One region of the Herbaspirillum camelliae genome, then DNA from elsewhere that is predicted to be linked to it. Evidence: predicted binding sites of a transcription regulator. Region 1 holds the regulator's gene; each other region holds the start of a gene.

What was found. The regulator LexA, encoded in region 1, represses DNA repair genes until DNA is damaged. The targets are predictions, from matches to a motif close to ACTGTATNNNNATACAGT.
Region 2: a site for LexA is predicted at 2,742-2,759, ahead of recA (recombinase RecA). Genes of this name have one in related genera too.
Region 3: a site for LexA is predicted at 2,877-2,894, ahead of imuA (translesion DNA synthesis-associated protein ImuA). Genes of this name have one in related genera too.
Region 4: a site for LexA is predicted at 2,079-2,096, ahead of BGK68_RS12860 (VRR-NUC domain-containing protein). Genes of this name have one in related genera too.

What each region holds. Positions count from the first base shown of each region.
Region 1 covers NZ_KV880769.1:3,881,268-3,886,335, forward strand. The annotation lists gene BGK68_RS17465 (flagellin N-terminal helical domain-containing protein) at 1-470, opposite strand, end outside; gene BGK68_RS17470 (tetratricopeptide repeat protein) at 803-2,779, opposite strand; gene lexA (transcriptional repressor LexA) at 2,977-3,627, opposite strand; gene rpsF (30S ribosomal protein S6) at 4,013-4,378, shown strand; gene priB (primosomal replication protein N) at 4,400-4,699, shown strand; gene rpsR (30S ribosomal protein S18) at 4,755-5,039, shown strand; gene rplI (50S ribosomal protein L9) at 5,066-5,068, shown strand, end outside.
Region 2 covers NZ_KV880769.1:2,111,873-2,116,940, reverse strand. The annotation lists gene sucC (ADP-forming succinate--CoA ligase subunit beta) at 1-194, opposite strand, end outside; gene recX (recombination regulator RecX) at 728-1,192, opposite strand; gene recA (recombinase RecA) at 1,542-2,603, opposite strand; gene BGK68_RS09415 (tetratricopeptide repeat-containing response regulator) at 3,013-4,641, shown strand; gene BGK68_RS09410 (sensor histidine kinase) at 4,644-5,068, shown strand, end outside.
Region 3 covers NZ_KV880769.1:4,181,386-4,186,453, forward strand. The annotation lists partial or broken gene BGK68_RS18850 (error-prone DNA polymerase) at 1-668, opposite strand, end outside; gene BGK68_RS18855 (Y-family DNA polymerase) at 678-2,162, opposite strand; gene imuA (translesion DNA synthesis-associated protein ImuA) at 2,089-2,835, opposite strand; gene BGK68_RS18865 (KGG domain-containing protein) at 3,169-3,507, shown strand; gene BGK68_RS18870 (YoaK family protein) at 3,756-4,508, opposite strand; gene BGK68_RS18875 (hypothetical protein) at 4,731-4,967, shown strand.
Region 4 covers NZ_KV880769.1:2,885,059-2,890,126, forward strand. The annotation lists gene BGK68_RS12850 (methyl-accepting chemotaxis protein) at 1-207, opposite strand, end outside; gene BGK68_RS12855 (LysR family transcriptional regulator) at 1,099-1,998, shown strand; gene BGK68_RS12860 (VRR-NUC domain-containing protein) at 2,117-3,772, shown strand; gene BGK68_RS12865 (ATP-dependent DNA helicase) at 3,769-5,068, shown strand, end outside.

The DNA.
Region 1 (5,068 bases):
GACACGTTGGCCGAATCAGAGCCGGTGCCAGCCGAAGCGCCTTGACCGGTACCGGTGAACAGGTTCTGGCCGTTGAAGCTGGTGCCGTTCAGGACGCGGAACACTTCCTGGGACAGCTGGGTGTATTCGTCGTTGAGGGTCTTGCGGTCTTGTGCGCTGTTGGTGCCGTTGGCAGCCTGGACAGCCAGTTCACGCATACGTTGCAGGTTGTCGCCGACGGTCGACAGAGCGCCTTCAGCGGTTTGCGCCATCGAGATACCGTCGTTGGCGTTACGTTGTGCAACTGCCAGACCCTTGACCTGGGAGTTCATGCGGTCGGCGATGGCCAGACCGGCGGCGTCGTCCTTGGCGCTGTTGACGCGCAGACCGGAGGACAGACGTTGAATCGAGGTGTTCAGGGACGATTGCGACGCATTCAGGTTCCGTTGCGTATTAAGCGACGGGATGTTGGTATTGATGACTGATGCCATGTTAATTCTCCTAAGATTTGAGACCGATGATCCGAGTTTCAGTGCTTAACTTTGGTCTTCTACCCATGAGCCCCAGGCGTTTCAACCTCTGTTGATTGCTTTATCGGGCAGTCTTGGAAAAAGTTTAGGGTTTTACGCAAAAAAATCTTTTTCAAGACTTTCCGAACTAAAACTGCGTGCTTTGAAACTCCAAGCAAATCCTTTTTCGACGGCAATCTGAAAAACTTTAGGAAAATATCTGTTGTGGTAAAGAAATTTCTCCGAAACGACAAGGCCGCCCTCGCGGGCGGCCTTTTTTCGATGTCAATCCGACAATTGTCGGAGGGAAATCTTTATCCTCCGGCCTTCTTCTGCTGCAAGGCGACCAGCTCCTGGCCGACTTTGGTGAGTACGGAGTCCCAGTCGCTCAGGGCTGGTTGGCGGAACAGCCGCATGCCCGGGTACCAGGGCGAGTCCTCACGGTCCTGCAGCCAGCGCCAGTCCGGCACATGGGGCAGCAGTACCCAGGTGGGGTGTCCCAGGGCCCCGGCGAGGTGGACCACCGAGGTGTCCACGCTGACCACCAGGTCCAGGTTGGCGATGGCCGCGGCCGTGTCCGCGAAGTCCTGGCAGTCATCGCCCAGGTTGAAGATCGGCAGGCCGGAAGGCAGTTCCTTGAAGGCGTCCAGTGGCTTGCCCTTTTGCAACGAGTAGAACTCGATATTGGGCAGCTGGAACAGTGTTGCGAACTTGTCCATGGCAATGGAGCGGTGGCGGTCGTTGCCGTGTTCCGGGTTGCCGCCCCAGACCACGCCCACGCGCAGCTTCTCGGGTGACTGGCTCAACTGCCGGATCTTCTCGCCCCAGCTGCTCTTGAGGATGGGATCGGCCGACAGGTAGCCGCCGGGCACGCTGGGGATGTCGTCCACGGTATCGGTGCCCATGGCGTAGGGCAGGCTCATGAGCACGTAGGCGCAGTCGCAGGGCGGCAGCGGATCGCTTTCGCGGATCAGCGTCACCTCCGGGGAGTAGGACTGGAACAGGCGGTACAGCGGATTCTTGACGTGCAGCGCCACGCGTGCGCCCTGGTCCAGCACCATGCGCACGTAGCGCAGGAACTGGATGCTGTCGCCAAAACCTTGTTCGTGCATCAACAGGATGTACTTACCGGCCAGGGAGGACTTGCCATCCCACTTCGGGATCAGTTCAAACAGTTTGTGGATCAGGCGGTAGACGTGCGAGCGTTCGCGCGTCACCAGGCGGCTCTCATGGCACTCCCAGCCTTCCTTGAGGTGGCCCTGCAGCAGCAGGCTCAGGGCGATATTGTGCCTGGCCGTGGGATAGTTGGGACGCAGTTCCAGCGCCTTGCGGAAGTTGCCGATGGCGTCTTCGAGGTCGCCGTGATCGTGCTGGATGGCGCCGATGTTGTTATAGGTGAGGGCGTGTTTGGAATCCACTTCCAGCGCCTTGTTGAACATGCGCATGGCATCGTCAAAACGGTCACTGGTGGAGAAATAGCTCGATCCCAGCTTGACGTAGGCATTGGGATCCTTGGGGGCGATTTCGATGACGCGCAACAGGTGTTCGTGGGCCTCGTCGATCCGGTTCAGCTTCAGGTAGGAATCGGCAATCTTGTTGTGCGCATAGGTATCCTGGGGATCCAACAGGATGGCCGTCTTGTGGGACTCGATGGCTTCCTTGTACATCTCCATGGCATGGAAAGCCTCGCCCAGGGCGGTATGGGACGGCGCGAAACTGATCTGCAGTTCCAGCGACTTGAGGATCACGGCCACGGCTTCGTTGTAGCGCTTGCATTCGATCAGGGCGCGGCCGAGGTGGGAGAGGGGGCCGGGCGCATTGGGTTCTCGCTTGACGGCGTCCTCGAAATAGGCGACCGAGGCTTCCGGGTCATTCTTCTCGTGCAGGGCATTGGCCAGGCCTATGCGCGAGGCGCGGTGGTCCCGGTCGATGCGGATGGCGTGCTCGTAGATGGAGATGGCTTCGTCGATGCGGTCCTGGCTCAGCACCGTGCCGGCCAGGTTGCTCATGTATTCGGCGTTTTCGGGATCGGCTTCGATGGCCTTGCGCAGATAGGCTTCGGCGTCGGCGAACTTGCCTTCGTGCATGGCCACCAGTCCGCGCGCATGATTGGCGAACACCAGCGTGGGATTGCGCGACAGGACCGCCATGCATAATGCCTTGGCTTCGTCGGTCTTGCGGCTATCCAGCAGGTCAAGCGCCTTGCGCACGTCGAGCAGGTCTTGCAGGGGATGCTTGGGCGGCGGGGTGACCGGCTTGCCGTGCTTGTTGCTGTTCTTGCGCGTCGACATCGAAGGGGGTCCTTGTGGTTGGGTGCTGTAGTTGCACCGGATATAGCTTTCCAGCAGGGATGATATGCGCGCCGACGTCCAGGCGAAGAGGAAAACAGAAAGCAAAAAACCTTCGTTTTAGACGAAGGTTTTGCATGGTTCGGGTGCTTCCCGGTCGCAGTGCGGAGCTTTCTGCGGCGCGGTGGGGTCTTCGGCGTCTAGTTCCAGCTGCGCATGAGCCCTACGGCCAGGCCTTCCAGGGCGAACTGTTCTTCGTTGGGCTTGACGATGATGGGTTCGAAGTCGGGATTTTCCGGGAAGAGGGTGATCACGGAGCCGGTCTTCTGGTAGCGCTTGACCGTGACTTCGTCAGCCAGCCGGGCCACCACGATCTGGCCATTGCGGGCCTGGTCGGTCTTGCGCACGGCCAGCAGGTCGCCATCGAGGATGCCGGCGTCGCGCATGGACATGCCGCGTACCTTGAGCAGATAGTCCGGCTTGCCGGAGAACATGGCCGGGTCGACCTGGTAAGTCTTTTCCACGTGTTCCTGGGCCAGGATGGGAGAGCCTGCGGCGACACGCCCGATCAGCGGCAGGCTCAGTTGCATCAGGGCGGGATGAGGCAGCGCCATCTGGCGGCTGGCAGCCAGGCCACCCGGTTCGCGCAGGCGGATGCCGCGCGAGGTGCCCGGCGAGATCTCGATGGCGCCCTTGCGCGCCAGGGCCTGCAGGTGTTCTTCGGCGGCATTGGCAGAGCGGAAGCCCAGCTCGGCGGCAATCTCGGCGCGCGTGGGGGGGAAGCCGGTGTTCTCGATGGCGTTCTTGATCAGGTTCAGGATCTGTTCCTGGCGCGCGGTCAGTTTGAGCATGGAAGGGCCTTTCTCTCGGGGAAGGCTGTGTGGATGAACAGTCTGTATTTTTATACAGGTGCAATCCTTGTGTCAACGGCAACATGCATTTCCAGCGGTCGAAAACGCGGCTTTTGCTGTTTTTCTTCACTTCTTCACTTATAGATAGATGGACAGTTGGCCCTCTATATATAGAGGGGCTGAAAATGGTGAGAGGATCGCTCTCTTTCTGCGCCCCTGCGCCTTCTTGTCCTTCAATGAAGGTGATTTGTCGCTGCCAGGCCTCGGTCGGACGTGCCCATGATTGCTGTTATGTCCAAAAGCTTGTATGATCTTGGGTTTTCCTCTTCCCACACCCGTCTTGACGCCGGGGTGGGCGTCTTCAATAAGTCCATAAGGAGTCTACATGCGTCATTATGAAATCGTATTTATCGTCCACCCGGACCAAAGCGAGCAAGTGCCGGCGATGATCGAGCGTTACAAGGGCATCGTCACCACCCGCGGCGGCAAGGTCCACCGTGTCGAAGATTGGGGTCGTCGTCAACTGGCCTACCAGATCCAGAAGCTGGCCAAGGCTCACTACGTCTGCCTGAACATCGAAGTCGACAGCGAAACGCTGGCTGAAATCGAAACCGGCTTCAAGTTCAACGACGCCGTCCTGCGCCACCTGACCGTCAAGATGAAGAAGGCCGAAACCGGTCCTTCCCCCATCCTGAAGGCAGTGCAGAAGGAAGACGCGGCCAAGAGCCGTACCGAAGCTCCGGCAGCTTAAGCGCTGCGAACATAGCGGAGAGTGAACCAGTTTCAAGTCATCGCCAGCCTGGCCGAACGTGATGTCCTACGTTATACGCCGGCCGGTATCCCGATTGTCACTGCCAGGTTGCAGCATCAGTCGGAACAGGTGGAAGCTGGCATGAAGCGTCAGGTCGAATTCGAGATCGCGGCGCTGGCAGCGGGGGAAATCTCCGGTGCGCTCAACAGGGCGGCACTGGGTGAAGTCTTCCGGTTCACCGGCTTTTTGGCCCGCAAGAATCGCAACAGCAAGAGCGTCGTGTTTCATATCGTTGATTTTGGCCCGGTCGCGCCGGATTGAGCGGCGCAAGATAGCCAAACAGACCTTACCCAATTTTTAGATACAGGAGCCAACCATGGCATTCGGTAAAAAGTTCGATAAAAGCAAGCTGAAAAACAAGCGTCAACAGCAAAACCCGCTGTTCAAGCGCAAGAAATTCTGCCGTTTCACCGCCGCTGGCGTTGAACAGGTCGATTACAAGGACGTGGACACCCTGAAGGACTTCGTCCAGGAAAACGGCAAGATCATGCCGGCACGCCTGACCGGTACCAAGGCCCACTACCAGCGTCAAGTTGACACCGCCATCAAGCGCGCGCGTTACCTGGCCCTGCTGCCGTACACCGATCTGCACAACGCCTAATCAGCGTCGAGAAATAGGAGAAAAACATG
Region 2 (5,068 bases), 1.8 Mb from region 1:
GACTTGGCCACCTTCACGCCACCGCCCTTGCCGCGACCACCCGCATGGATCTGGGCTTTGACGACCCACACCGGACCACCCAGCTCTTTGGCGGCCGCTTCGACTTCGTCGACCGACATGCACGGAATGCCGCGCGGCACGGTTACGCCGAACTGGCGCAGGATTTCTTTACCCTGATACTCATGGATTTTCATGGGAGCTTCCCTTTAGACACTGAATGAATGAAACTTGCCGGATTGAAATTCGGTGGCCAGCGCAATGCCGACCGACGAGAAAGCAGACTGCAACCCGCAGGCGGGTGTCGCATCCGTAACCGGATGGGGACGGGCGCAGGCGTGAGCTGCGCGGGTTGCGCGTGAATTCGTAGAATTGGGCATATGCATGCCGTCTGCTTTTAGTTGGTCTGATATTCGTGACGCGCCGGCTTGCGCCAGTGCGTTCGCATTATCCATTCCTGCTGCTGTCGTGAGCCTTACATCGTGGCGCCGTCTGAAAAACGGCTACCGGCGATATCTCCTCAGGCTTGCGCGCCGCAGCAAAAACTTCCGAATTTTAGCACAGGCAAGACGGGGTGTTGGCTGGTAGCGCTAACAGGCTGGAGAAAGAGCAGAAATTACCGCTGGTCGGGAGAGGTACCGCACCAAATCCCGGATACCGGGAAAACGGCCTGCCGAATCGCCCAGCAATTACCTCGAGGCAACGGCTCGGACGGTCGTGCAAGGCGCGGTCAGTTCAGATCGTCCTCGTCCAGCCAGGCGGTCTGGAAGGCCTCGCGGATGCTGCGATGAGAAAAGCCACGCTGCTGCAGGAAGCGCATCTGCTTTGCGCGGGTCTCGGCATCCGCCGGGGGTGTACTGAATTTACGGCGCAGCACCTGGGCGGCCCGCTCGGCTTCGCCGGAGGCCAGATCCGCCTTCAGATCGGCGATGGCCTCGCCTTCGATGCCATGGCCATGCAATTCGGAGAGGATGCGCTGGTTGCCATAGCGCGCGGCGCGACGATGCACCAGCGATTCGGAAAAGCGTTCCTGGGAAAGGAAGCGGGACTGCTCCAGCCATTGGAGCAGCGCTTCGATGTCATCGCCCTCTTGCGCGTAAGGGGCAAGCTTACGCGCAAGTTCCAGGCGACTATGCTCACGTGAAGAGAGATATTTGAGCGCCCGTGCTTTCAGGCTGATCGGCGGTCTGGGCATGACGTTCGACTACACGGACGAAGGAACAGATGAATACACGGGAAACTGATGCAGTAAAAACCATTCAGGGCATCGCAACGGTGAGGCAAGGATGCAATGAAAGGGTAATGCAGTGAGGCGATAAAGCGATGATGCGATGATGCAATACTGCAGCAAAACAACCGCAGTGCCGCGCAACTCCCCCAGTCGCCCGCATTGCGGAACAACCAGGATACGACGACTACGACTGCATCCCATCGCCCACCAGAACAGCAACGCGTGGCAGGCGCAGGGCAATCAAACGCCTCCCTGTCGGCAACGGCTCAGGCAAACCTAGCCGCCACGAAGGCGCATGAATGAGAGAGGACGATCAGGAGGCTTTCGCTTTCGCTTCGGTTTCCGCTTCGCCACCCGCCAGTTCCGGCACACCGAGGGCCACGCGCACCTTGTTCTCGATCTCGCGCGCCAGTTCCGGATGTTCCTTCAGGTAGTTGCGGGCATTGTCCTTGCCCTGGCCGATGCGCTCACCGTTATAGCTGTACCAGGCGCCGGACTTCTCGACCACCTTGTGCTCGGAACCGAGGTCCAGGATCTCGCCTTCGCGCGAGGTGCCTTCGCCATACAGGATGTCGAAGTGGGCTTCGCGGAACGGCGGAGCGACCTTGTTCTTGACGACCTTGACCTTGGTCTCGCTGCCGATGACTTCGTCGCCGGACTTGATCGAGCCGGTGCGACGGATGTCCAGGCGCACGGAGGCGTAGAACTTCAGCGCGTTACCGCCGGTGGTGGTTTCGGGGTTGCCGAACATGACGCCGATCTTCATGCGGATCTGGTTGATGAAGATGACGGTGGTATTGGTGCGGTTGATGCTGCCGGTCAGCTTGCGCAGCGCCTGCGACATCAGGCGAGCTTGCAGGCCAGGCAGGGAGTCGCCCATGTCGCCTTCGATTTCAGCCTTGGGGGTCAGTGCGGCGACGGAGTCGACCACGATCAGGTCCACGGCACCGGAGCGCACCAGGGCGTCACAGATTTCCAGGGCCTGTTCGCCGGTGTCGGGCTGCGAGATCAGCAGGTCGCTCAGGTTCACGCCCAGCTTTTGCGCGTAGGTGACGTCCAGTGCGTGCTCGGCATCGATGAAGGCGCAGGTGCCGCCCAGCTTCTGCATCTCGGCAATCGCTTGCAGGGTCAGGGTGGTCTTGCCCGAGGATTCTGGACCATAGATCTCGATGACGCGGCCACGCGGCAGGCCGCCGATGCCCAGGGCGATGTCCAGGCCCAGGGAGCCGGTGGAGACCGACTGGATTTCCTCAGCGATGACGCCATCTTCCATGCGCATCACCGAGCCCTTGCCAAACTGCTTTTCAATCTGTGCCAACGCGGCGGCCAGCGCCTTGCTCTTCTCAGAGTTGTTCGCAGCTTTTTTGTCGTCCATAAGTCTCTCTCGGCAAAATGTCGTGAAGAAGGGGTACCCGGGGAAATGTCATGCTGGGGCGGCCGGTGGGCCGGCAATACAATGCGATGCCTGTGCGGCTGGGCCGCGCGCATCGGTGCAATGCCCCGATAGAGCGATACTGTATAAAAAAACAGTGCTTCGTGCAAGCGTTTTGTTCGTCGCCCTGGAAGCGTTCGGAAGGAAAGCCACAATTATAAGAGAGTCATGGCCCCTCCAAGCGGCTAAATCGCAGAGGAATGATGCAAGCGCGGCAAAAAAACGGCACACTCGCGACTTGGTAGAATTTTTCGTCAGCTTTACGTCAATATAAGTGTAAAACTACGCCATCTTGACGATTGTTGTATTAAAGCAATATTTTGCAGTCCACATCGTTGGATACATTGTTCCCATGAGTTTAGTGCCTTTCAGCCATATCAGCGCCCTGCGCAGCCTGATCATCGACGACATGCCGACGATGCGTCAGAACATCCGCATGCACCTGGGGCAGCTGGGCGTGACCAAGGTCGATCAGGCCGCCACGCCTGATGAGGCCATCCGCTTCGTGCAATCGGGCAACTATGACCTGATCATCTGCGACTACAACCTGAACAAGGAAAGCAACGGCCAGCAGTTGCTGGAGTTCTTCCGCACCCAGAACATGCTCTCGCCGACCTGCATGTTCATCATGGTCACCGCCGAGAGCGGCTACAACCTGGTGGCCAGCGCGGCCGAGTTCCAGCCTGACGCCTACATGTTGAAGCCGCTGACGGCCAGCCGCATCGCCGAGCGCGTGGACCGCCTGCTGGAAAAGCAGCACGCCATGCTGCCGGTGACCGAGAAGATGAAGCGCAAGGACATCAGCGGCGCCATCGCCGAATGCGACAACGTGCTCAAGGCGGCGCCCAAGTGGATCGTCGAGATCATGAAGACCAAGGGCACGCTGCTCATCGAGCAGCGTCGCGTGGATGAGGCCCGCGAAGTCTACAAGCAGGCACTGGGCATGCGCGACGACCTGGTCTGGGCCAAGATCGGCCTGGCCCGTTGCAATATCGTGGCCGGCCAGATGGATGATGCCCGCACCATCGTCGAAGATGTGCTGGCGCAGAACAAGCAGTTCATCGCCGCCTATGACCTGCTGGCCCAGATCGACGAGGCCCAGGGCAACCAGGAAGGAGCGCTGGAGGCGCTCACGCGCTCATCGGAGATCATTCCTTCGGCGCGCCGCAGCCGGCTGGTGGGCGACGTGGCCTATCGCAGCGGCCACCTCGACCAGGCGCGCGAGGCCTATGACAAAGTGCTCAAGCACACCAAGGGCTCGCTGACCGCACAACCCACCGACCTGCTCTCGCTGGCCCAGGTGCATATCGACAGTGGTGACGCCGATGCGGCGCTGCGCCTGCTGGAAAGCGCCCCGCGCCGCTATGAGGAATCCAAGATATTCGTTTCCGCCCAGGCCGCCGTGCAAGCCCAGGCCTACGTACAGCTGGGCGATACCATCTCGGCCCAGCAGGCCTTCGAGACCGCCCGCCAGGCCGCCGGCGAAGAGACCTCGGACATGGCCACGCTGGCCCTGGCCAAGGCCGCCTTCTCGATGGGCCGCGACGAGGAAGGCAGCAAGCTCATCGCCGACGCCGTCAAGTCCGATCACGAAAACAAGACCCTGCTGATGCTGGCGCGCAAGGTGCTGGCCGATACCGGCCGCGCCAGCCTGGCCGACGAGCTGGTCGATGGCGCCGTCAAGCACTGCATGAGCGTCATCGCCGAAGCCAACGCCCTCATGCGCAGCGCCAAGCCGGATGAATCGCTGGCCAAGCTGGAGGAAGCGCTGGCCAGCATGCCGGAGAACACCGGCGTGCTGCTGGCCTCGGCCCAACTGCATCTGCTGTGGATGAGCCAGCGCGGGTGGAATGAGGAATACGTCAAGCGCGTGCGCCGTTACCTGGCCACGCTGGATCGCCTGATTCCGGGCAACGATAGAGTCGCCAAGATGCACAAGTTCCTGCGCGACACCCTGAGCAAAGTAGCCCCGAAGAGCTGACCATGGATCCCAAGCTTGCCGCGATCATCATTCACGACATCAAGAATTCCCTGGGCGTTCTGGAGGGCGAATTGCGCCGTCTTTCCGACGACGTCCCGCGCGTCCAGCAGGCCCACGTGACCTGCCTGGCCTTGCAGGAAAAGCTGATCGCTTTCCTCACGCTCTACAAGGCCGACTCCCAGGGGCTGCGCGCGCAGGTGGACGCGGTCTCGCCGCAGGACTTCCTGCAGTCGCTGGTGCGTGAGCAGGCCGTCGCGCGCGCCCAGGGCGCCATCACCCTGGTGGTCGACGAGACGGATATGCCCATCATCGGCTTTTTCGATGAACACCTGGTGGCGCTGGCGCTGGAGGCTGCGCTGCAGAACGCCAGCCGGTTTGCGCGCACGCGCATCGCGCTGGGCTGCCGCAATCACCCTGAGGGCGGCGT
Region 3 (5,068 bases), 300 kb from region 1:
TTGCGCGAGCGCTGGTGCATCTGCACGTCGCCCACGGCGGCCAGGGGCAAGCCATGGCGGCGCGTGGCGGCCTCCAGCGCGGCGCGGTGCAGGTCGTCCAGCGGGCGGTACAGGCGCGTGAGGCCCACCCAGGAGCGGCCCGGCGCCAGCGGCGCGAACCAGCGCAACTGGGCGTCGAGGGTCTCTTCATCGGCGGGATAGTCCGGCACCAGGATCAACTGGCAGTCCGGCAGGGCGCGCAGGTGCGACAAGGCCGGCGGCGGGCCGCTCAGGTCTTCCGGATGGAGCAGGTAACTGCCTTTGGCGGCGCGCGTGCGTGCCAGGGTGATCAGCTCGGCGAGGTTGCCATAGCCCTCGCGGTTCCTGGCCAGCGCGACCAAGGTCAGGGCCGCCAGCGGATGGGCGGGCTCATCCTCGAGCCCGGTGAAGCGAAAGCAACTGCCGATGATCAGCTTGAAGTCTTGCGTGCGGCCTTTGTCGAACTGTTCCTTCCAGGCTGCGTAGGCCCGCACCACGCCGGCCAGGGTGCATTCATCGGTGATGGCCAGGGCGCGGTAGTCCAGCGCGATGGCGCGTTGCACCAGTTCATGGGCGTGCGAGGCCCCTTGCAGGAAGCTGAAGTTGCTGCGGCAATACAGCTCGGCATACTCTGGCAGGGTCGTTGACATGCGCTGCTCCTAGCCGAACAGCCCGTGCAGGAACCACTGCGGTTCTTCGTCCGACCATTCCCCGCCATGCCACTGGCGGAAGATCCAGTAATAGGCATGCTGCGCATCGCGCACGGTGAAGTAATCGCGGGTGGAGGGTCGGCCTTCCCACCAGCCGGCTTCGATGCGTTCGGGCGGTGAAGTCAATTCCAGCGGCGTGCGATAGAAGGGCTTGTGCTGCAGCACCCGTAGCGGCACAGGCTCATCCAGCAGCCACAGCGGACGCGGCGGCAAGCGCGCCGCATCGGTGGAGAGCGGCGCGGGCAGGCTGGCAGCCGGCTGCATCACGCTGCACCAGCGGTTGGCCAGCTCCGGCCGGTGGTCGGCGCGGGGCGCAGCCTGGCGCACCTTGTCTGCACCCAGCCGGGCCACCAGCAGTTCCAGCAGGCGCTGATGGTCTTCGGCGCTGCCGCCCGGCTCGGGGAAGAGCATGTCGCTGGCCGGCTGCATGCGTTCCAGCTCTTCGGCAGCCAGGCCCAGCGCGATGGCCGGGGCGGGCAGGGTGGAGCGGGCCAGCTTTTCCTTGACCAGGCTGTAGAGGTGATCTTCCTGCCAGGCCGGCGCCGACAAGGCAATGCGCAAATCGGTCGGCGCGACGGCCTGGCGGCCGCGTTCATGCTCCAGCCACAGCCGCAACTGCTTCACGGCCAGCTGGCGCGCCGTCAGCCAGCCGGCCAGTTGGGCCAGCAGGGCCTGGGCATAGGCGCTCAGGATGTCGGTCTGCTCTATCCGGTCCGGCAGCTCCACGCGGGCCTGGAAGACCGGCGGAGCCACCACCCAGTCATGCACTTCCGGCGCCTGGCCATAGGCGCGCTCGAGCATGTCCAGCAAGGCCTTGCCGCAGCGCCGCTGCAAGCCCGCCCGCGGCAAGGCCCGCAACTGCCCCAGTTGACGGCAGCCCAGGCCGTGCAGCCATTCCAGATGGGCTTGTGCGGCGCTGAGCAAGACCACCGGCAGACGATCTAGGCGACGCCGCAGCGAGCGCTCGCGCACGGTGCGCACATCGCCGTAGCGCGCCAGCATCCAGGCCCCGGTGGCCGTGACGGCGCAGGACAGCGTGGCCGACAGGCCCAGCCGGGCGATGCTCACGCGGACCTTGCGGCACAGCGCCCGGATGCCGCCGAACAGGCGCAGGCTGGCGCTGACTTCCAGCAGCACGCAGGCCTGCGGCGCCAGGCTCACCTGGGGCGTATATTGCAGCAGCGCCAGCGCGGTCTGTTCCAGCGCGGCCTGTTCACGCGCCGGGTCGCGCTCCTGCAGTTGCGCTTCTGGCGCCAGCAACTGCACCCCGCCGCGCCGCATCCCTTCGTGGATGCCGCACGCGCGCGCCGCCGCCGACAGCGCGGCCACGCGCTCGCGTTCGAAGACCACGGCGGCGACTTCATCCAGCCAGTTCGGACGGAAGACTTCCAGCGGCAGCAGTGGCAGGTGTACGGCGATCCACAGGGGAGACATGGCGTTGCAGATTCGGTGAAGGTGTCAGGGGAAGAAACAGGCTTTGCTCGCGCAGCGGGCCGCGCCGCTTGAGAAAGCCGATGTCCAGGCCGCCCGGCGCCGGCCTGAGCGTGAGCCGCAGGGGCGCCGGTGAAGCCTCCCGGGCGCAGGCCAGCGGACGCAGCATGAAAAACAGGGTCTGGCCCGCCTGGGCCGCCACGTGCAGCCGGCGCAGCAGATCGTGGTCGCCCTTGCGCAGGCGCGCTTGCCACATCAGCAGGGCCTGGCAACTGTCGGCGCGCAAGACCTGCTCGGCGGCCCAGCAGGCGTCGGCCGGGGTGTCGGCCTGCAACTGCAGCAGGCGCGTGGCCGGCACGCCCATGGCCGCCCAGCCCGGCGCATTGATGGCGTGCGGGGCTTGCAGCAGGGCGATGCGACCGGTGGGCGCGCCTGGTCGCAGGCGTTGTGGCTGGGCCAGCAGCGGTCGCAGCAGGCGCAGTTCACCCACGCCATCCTGGGGCAGCAGCAATTCGATCAGCACCCCCGTAGGCCAGCCGCGCCCGGGCAATTCCGCATCGAGCGCCTCGAAACCGCTGGAAACCCCGCGCCCATTCCCGCGCGCCAGCTGGGAGGCCAGCCAGAGCGCGGGGTGGATGGTTTCCGGCGTACGGGCCGGGGAAGAGGAAGACAGCATGGTCGGATGCAGCGGCAAGAGAGATGGCGAAAATGGCGATAGCTGTATAAATATACAGTATTTGTTTTGGTGTGTGACAAAACCTGACTTTGTCGGGGCAGGAAAGTGAATCCGTCTTCAGGAAGGCAGAAGCAAGCTCATCTTCATGGATTCCTGCATGTCTGACAGTGGATGCTGACAAGGGCTGGGGAGCTCTTCCGATAGTGAGCTTTGGTGAGCCTTCCTAAACTGCAAGCGTGGATTCAGGTTTGTGTCAGGAACTCGTGCAGTCAGGAGAGTGGCTGGCCAGACTGATCCGCTCCATTCGACTATCCACGCTAAGGAGTCTTACACATGGCAAATGCACAAAATCCGGGGAACAGTAATCGCGGCTTCGCCGCCATGGATCGGGAGAAACAACGCCAGATCGCCAGCATGGGCGGCAAGGCCGCGCATGCCAAGGGTGCTGCCCACGAGTTCACCTCGGCCGAAGCCCGTGAAGCCGGTCGCAAGGGTGGTCTCAACAGCCATGGCCGCAAGAATGCTGCCGCCGCTGCCGCCCAGAATGGCGCCAGCAGCCCGGCCCAGCCGCAGATGAACCAGGCCGCACCGCAAGACCAGGCGCGTCAGGAGTCCCAATCCGGCGCCCAGCAACCGCAGCAGTCGGACAATACGGCACAACAGCAAGGCTGATGGCGCCGGCCGCCTCAGGCAGCGGCTGCCGCCTCCCAGGATGGGTTCGGGCGGCGTGTAAGACGGATAACAAGAAAACGAAAGGCGCGCAGAGCGCCTTTTTTGCATTTTTGTCTATATGGTGGACCAGCTTGACGGGCAGTTCATAGGATTGGATTTTTTTAATTTCCATCGAGAAATATTAATTTCTCGGGCCAACATGGACTTTCTATCGAGATTTCTTAATCTCCCGCTGAACAAGGGGCCGCTCAGGAGCGCGCCAGGTCATCCATCATCGGCACCAGCGCCAGCAGGAACAGGCCTGCGGCCAGCGGCATGGTGGCCAGGAAGCCCACCAGCTTGAAGCCCAGCGCTCCAGCCACGCCCCCCAGGAAGAACATCAGCAGCAAGGACCCCAGCAGCATGAACTTGCGCCGCGCCGCCGGCACCGGATCTTCCCCATGCTCGCCCGGCTGGCGTGGGGCGGCGGTCCAGTAGCATATCTTGCCGATCTCGATGCCGATGTCGGTGACCAGCCCGGTGACGTGGGTGGTGCGGATCTCGGAGCGGGAAATCTTGCTGATCATGGCGTTCTGCAAGCCCATCACAAAGCACAGCAGCGCCACCGTGACCGGCACGAACAGCACGCGGTGATTTTCCAGGTTGCTGCCCAGGATGCCAAAGCACAGCAACAGCATGGCTTCCAGCATCAGGGGCATGGCGTATTCGCTGTGCAGGCCGCGCCGGCGCGCCCAGTTGATCATGACCGTCGAACAGGCCGCGCCGGCCAGGAACGAGAGCAGGGCGCTGGCGCCGCCCACCAGCAGCAGGGTCTCGCCCAGCACCAGGTTGTCGGCCAGCGACGAGACGATGCCCGACATGTGCGAGGTGTACTGCCCGACCGCCAGGAAGCCGCCGGCATTGACGGCCCCGGCGATGAAAGCCAGCGAACGGCCCAGGTGGCGGTTGGAAAGGTCGGTGCGCGCCGGGCTGGTAAGGCGGCGCAGATAATCGATGGGCATGACAGGTCCGGTTAGGCGCGAGAACGCTGGTGCAGCCTCATCTTCAAGCCGTCCTACCCCCATCGAGGGCGGCTTCTTGCTGCCTTTTCCTTCAGCGTTTTCTATGCTGACAAGCATACTTCTTCTTGCGCCCTCATGGTTGCCGATCAGCACATGCCTGATGTGTGTCAGCCGGTGCAAGCAGGTCTTGTGTTTTCACCTTGCCACAGGAGGACCCATTCCATGAGCATTCCCATCGATATTCCCGGCGGCGACAAGCTGGACGAAATGACGGCCCCGCTCATGCAGCCAGGCGTGCAACAGGCCGAGGGCGGCGGTTTTCGCGGCATCGTCCTGATCGGCGCAAGCCACGAGGACGAGATGTCCACCTACGTGTGCGAGCCGGTCCGCGAGGCCAGCGACGCTGCCTATGCGGACGCCCTGGCCTATATTGCCCAGCAAGGACCGGCGCAAGGATAAAAAAAATGGCCGCCTGGGGGAGGCGGCCTGAGGGGAGGGATATAAGACGCCGAAGATCGGGGGAATCTTCGATGAATTTCTGCTTATGAAAACGACCCGTG
Region 4 (5,068 bases), 1.0 Mb from region 1:
GGCGCGGTTCGACGAACTCAGGTCCAGCGTGGCCTGGGCGGAATGGCGTAGGCCCACGACCTGCAGCTCGTACATCTCGGTGGCCAGGTCGTTGATCTGGCCTGCCTTGATGATGCCGATGGTACCGATGGTCGCGCCGATCAGGGCGACGATCATGAAGCCGCCGATGAGTTTGTGACTGACTTTCAGATTGGTGAACCAGTTCATTCCTGCCCCTTATTGGTCAAAGTGAGTTGCATTGCGCCGGGCGTGCCCTCGGGCTGCCCTGCGCATGTGGTCTCGGCCAGACCGCGCTGGTGCGGGGGAACTGTGGATCATCGCCAGCGGGGAAGCGGGATCTGCCTGGCCAGAGCAGGGAGGGTTGATGCGGGAGCGAGAGGAAGTGCGGGCCAGGGGTATCCGTAATCACCGTCGACGTACGATCTTTTGTTCTTCTCGTGTCTGGCCTTGCGGACTTTATTACAGATGAGTCCCAGCGTTTAGCCCCTTATTAATTCAAAGACTGTTTGGTAAATCAGTCGAATAAAGAGGGCTGGGCAATTTTCGACCTCTTCGCGAGCTCGGGTTGCGCAAGAATCATGGTGGCCATTAAGCCGCCATGTCGCAGGTTCAGCTCCGTGATACGAGGATGGAGCTCAGATAATGATGTACTTCAGTCAACTATATTGGCTACACTCACTATTAAAAAAAATTAACTATTAGTGTAATTTTCTCGGCCTAATCAAGTGGCAACTCCTGTATTACATTCCGGTTTCGATGAGCTTGACCATCGGGGGGGCGCAATCTGTTCGCAGGAAAGCTTGCGCAAGCGCGCGCGGAATTTTGCGGGAACCGGTGCTGTCTGGTGAGAGGCGGGCAAGCTCGTCCGCAGCTTGGTGCGCCATTGCGCTTCAGGATCAGGGCCGCTCGCTCCCGAGGCCAATGGGCTCACATTCAGTCAACAAATGCTATTCCGTACAATCAGTCATTCAAGGGAATAAGTTCATCCATATCATGTTGCGATAAAAGAAACTCGCATTGCATCGCAGCCAGGATTGGGCTGCGCGGCATCAGCACATTCAGTCAATGAGAAAACTTGGAATAGATGATTTAGCACGAATGGCGACGTTTGCGCGGGTAGTGGAGCTGGGAGCTTTCTCGCGCGCCGCCAAAGCCCTGGGCCTCACCACTTCATCGGTCAGTCAGCATGTCAGGGCGCTCGAATTGTCATTGCAGGCGACGCTGTTGAACCGCTCCACCCGCAAGCTCAGCCTGACCGAGGCCGGCACGCTCTTCTACAAGCACTGCGCCCATATCGTCACGGCCGCCAGTGAAGCCGAGCAGAGCATTGCCGTGCTCAACAACGAGATGGTGGGCGAGGTGCGCATTGCCGTTTCCAGTTTCATGTCCACCAAGTACCTGATCCCCGCGCTGCACGATTTCATCAGACACAATCCCAAGGTGCGGCTGCGCTTGGAAGTCGCCGACAACAACGTCGACCTGATCGAGCAGCGCATCGACCTGGCGCTGCGCGCGGGCCGCAATCGTCAGCCGGGCGATATCTTCCTGGGTCGGTTCACGGATGTGCTGTGCGCCTCTCCGTCCTACCTGGCAGTGCGGCCGCCTATCCGTTCGCCGGTAGATCTGTTGCATCACGATTTCCTGCTGTTTAATCCGCATGGCGAACCCTGCTTCCTCGAATTCTCCAATGCAGCCAGCGGCACGGTGAAAGTGCGGCTGCAGCCGCGCATCAGCGCCAATCATGCGCGCTCGCTGCGGTATCTGGCGCTGGACGGCCATGGCATCACGCGCCTGCTGGAATGCAAGATCGATGATGACCTCAGGGCCGGACGCCTGGTCCAGGTCCTGCCGGAATGGACGTTGGGCGGCTTCGATGTCTATGTCACGGTGCGCCACCGCGACAACATGCCGCTCAAGGTGAGGCAGTGCCTGGAGCATATCCAGCATTACTTCGAGGTGGTTCTTCCTCTCAATGCAGTGGCGGTGGCGCCGGCCTGAGTTGTTTGTCTGGGTTGCCTTGCTGGCGGGAGATGTGCAGCGGGCGGGCCTTGCATTCCCCTCGCTCCCGGACGCGTTATACTGTGCTTTTATACAGCTAACGGCCGCCAGAACCCCCGTGCCCTCCGCAAGACCCTTCTACTATCTGGACAATTTCCAGCAAGTCCTGGACTGGCTGGCCCAGCGCTGCGCCGACCTGCTTGATCTGCGCGAGCGGCAGTTCATCGCCGCCTTCCCCGGCCTGCCGCTGTCCTCACGGGCGCTGTTGGTGCGCATGATGATGCGCAAGGGCGAGCTCTTCCGTACCGGTCGGCTGGACTATCCCGAGATCGGCTGCCCGCTTGAGGCCGTCAGCGGCCTGCCCGAGGACTGGGTCGAGCGCGATGCGGTGTTGACGCTGGAACAGTTCTTCAGCCTCTCCACCAAGCCGGAACTTGTGCGCGCCTTCGCGCTGGCCGGCGCACCACGGGCCGCCCGCAAGACCGACCTGCTGGCGCAACTGGCGGCCGATCCGGCCTGGGACCAAGCGCGTGTGCTGCGCCAGTGGTGCAGGCAAGGCGACGAACTTGCGTTGCGCCTGCGCGTGCAGGACCTGTGCGACCGCCTGCGCCTGATGTTCTTTGGCAACCTGCGCCAGGACTGGAGCGAGTTCGTGCTGGCCGACCTGGGCCGGTTCCGCTATGAGCGGGTGACCTTGTCGCCAGAGGCGCGCGGTTTCCGTCAGCGCAGCGACGTCGATCACTACCTGCGCCTGCATGCCTGCAGCGAAGCGCTGGAGGCCGGCGAGGATGCTGCCGATGTCATGGCCGCGTTGACGGCGGCCGCGCCTGCCGAGGGCGACCACAACCCCTGGCTGCAAAGCCGCTACGAGCGCCTGCTGTTCAAGCTCGGCCAGCATCTGGAAAAGCAGGGCCACTGGCAGCAAGCCCATGCGGTCTATGCCCGCTGTCCTTATCCGGGTGCACGTGGCCGGGCCATGCGCGTGCTGGAAAAGCAGGGGCGTTATGCCCAGGCCTATGCCCTGTTCCAGGCCGCGCAAGCCGCACCGGAAAGCGAAGCCGAGCGTCAGCATCTGCAACGCATCGGCCCACGCCTGACGCGCCAGCTCGGCTATCCACCGATGGTGCGCATGCGCCCCTTGCCGCCGCAGCGGCTGGACCTGGTCCTGGCCATGCAGGCCGGGCAGGGTGTGGAGGCGGCGGTGCGCGCGCATCTGCAGGCGCCGGATGCACCGGTGTTCTATGTCGAGAATACGCTGGCGACGGCGCTGTTCGGACTGCTGTGCTGGGACGCCATCTTTGCGGCGATTCCGGGTGCGTTTTTCCATCCCTTCCAGCGTGAGCCCGCCGATCTGCACAGCGCGGATTTCCATGCGCGTCGGCGTGAGGCATTTGCGCATTGCCTGGCGCTGCTGGACCAGGAGCGCCATCGCGAGGCCATCCTTGCCACCTACGAGGACAAGCAAGGTGTGCTGTCGCCTTTCGTCAGCTGGGGCGCGATCAGTCGTGAATTGCTGGTGCTGGCGCTGGACTGCATCCCGGCCTGGCATCTGAAGCACTGGTGTCTGCGCATCCTGGAGGATGTGCGCGAGAATCGCAGCGGCTTCCCCGACCTGATCCAGTTCTGGCCGCAGCAGCGGCGCTACCGCATGATCGAAGTCAAGGGCCCGGGCGACCGCCTGCAGGACAACCAGCAGCGCTGGCTGGCCTTTTGCGCGCAACACCAGATGCCGGTGGCGGTGTGCTACCTGCAATGGCAGCAGCAGGCCGCATGAGCAGCGCACCTGTGGCACCGGCCCGGCGCTACACGGTCTCCGTGCGCGCCCTCTGTGAATTCACCGCCAAGGAGGGCGATCTGGACCTACGTTTCACGCCCACGCCGACGGCGCGCCAGGGCATGGAAGGTCACGCCATCGTGGCGAGCCGTCGTGGCGAGCACTACCAGAGCGAACTGGCGCTGGCCATCGATCATGGTGCGCTGCACGTACGCGGCCGCGCCGATGGCTACGATGCAGACCGCCAGTTGCTGGAAGAGGTCAAGACCTATCGCGGGCAACTGGCCAGCATGCCCGACAACCATCGCCATCTGCACTGGGCGCAACTGCGCGTCTATGGCCATCTGCTGTGTCAGGCGCAGGGGCTGGAGCGCGTGAACCTGGCGCTGGTCTATTTCGAGATTGGCAGCCAGCAGGAGACGCGGCTGGAAGAAAGTCGCAGCCGGGAAGAACTGGCCGGGCTGTTCGGGGCATTGTGCGAACGCTTCATCGGCTGGGCCGCCCAGGAGCTGGCGCATCGGCAGGCGCGCGATGCGGCGCTGGAGCAGTTGCGTTTTCCACATGGCGATTTCCGCCCCGGCCAGCGGCAACTGGCCGAGGCCGTCTTTCGCGCCCATGCGGGGCGGCGCAGCCTGCTGGCCCAGGCGCCGACCGGCATCGGCAAGACGCTGGGCACGCTCTTTCCCGCCCTCAAGGCCGCCCCGCGCCAGCAGCTGGACAAGATCCTCTTCCTCGCCGCCAAGACGCCCGGGCGGCAACTGGCGCTGGACGCCGCCGCCACGCTGAAAGGGCAGGGCGAGCTGCCACTGCGGGTGCTGGAACTGAGCGCGCGCGAGAAGGCCTGCGAGCATCCCGAACGCCTGTGCCGGGGCGATTCCTGTCCCCTGGCCCAGGGTTTCTATGATCGCCTGGCGCAGGCGCGCGCGGCCTGCCTGGACGCCCCCTTGCTGGACCGCGCCAGCCTGCGCCAGATCGCCCTGGCGCATCAGGTCTGCCCCTATTACCTGGGCAGCGAGATGACGCGCTGGAGCGATGTCATCGTCGGTGACTACAACTACTGGTTCGATGGCGGGGCGATGCTCTATGCCATGGCACAGGCGCATGACTGGCGCGTGAGCGTGCTGGCCGACGAGGCCCACAACCTGGTGGCGCGCGCCCGTGGCATGTACAGCGCGCAGTTGAGCCGGGCCAGCCTGCGCGCGGCGCGTGCAGTGGCGCCGGCGGCGGTGGTCAAGCTGCTGGAGAAGATCGGCCGCGCCTGGAGCGCCATCGGCAAGCGGGCCTTGCTGCCCTACC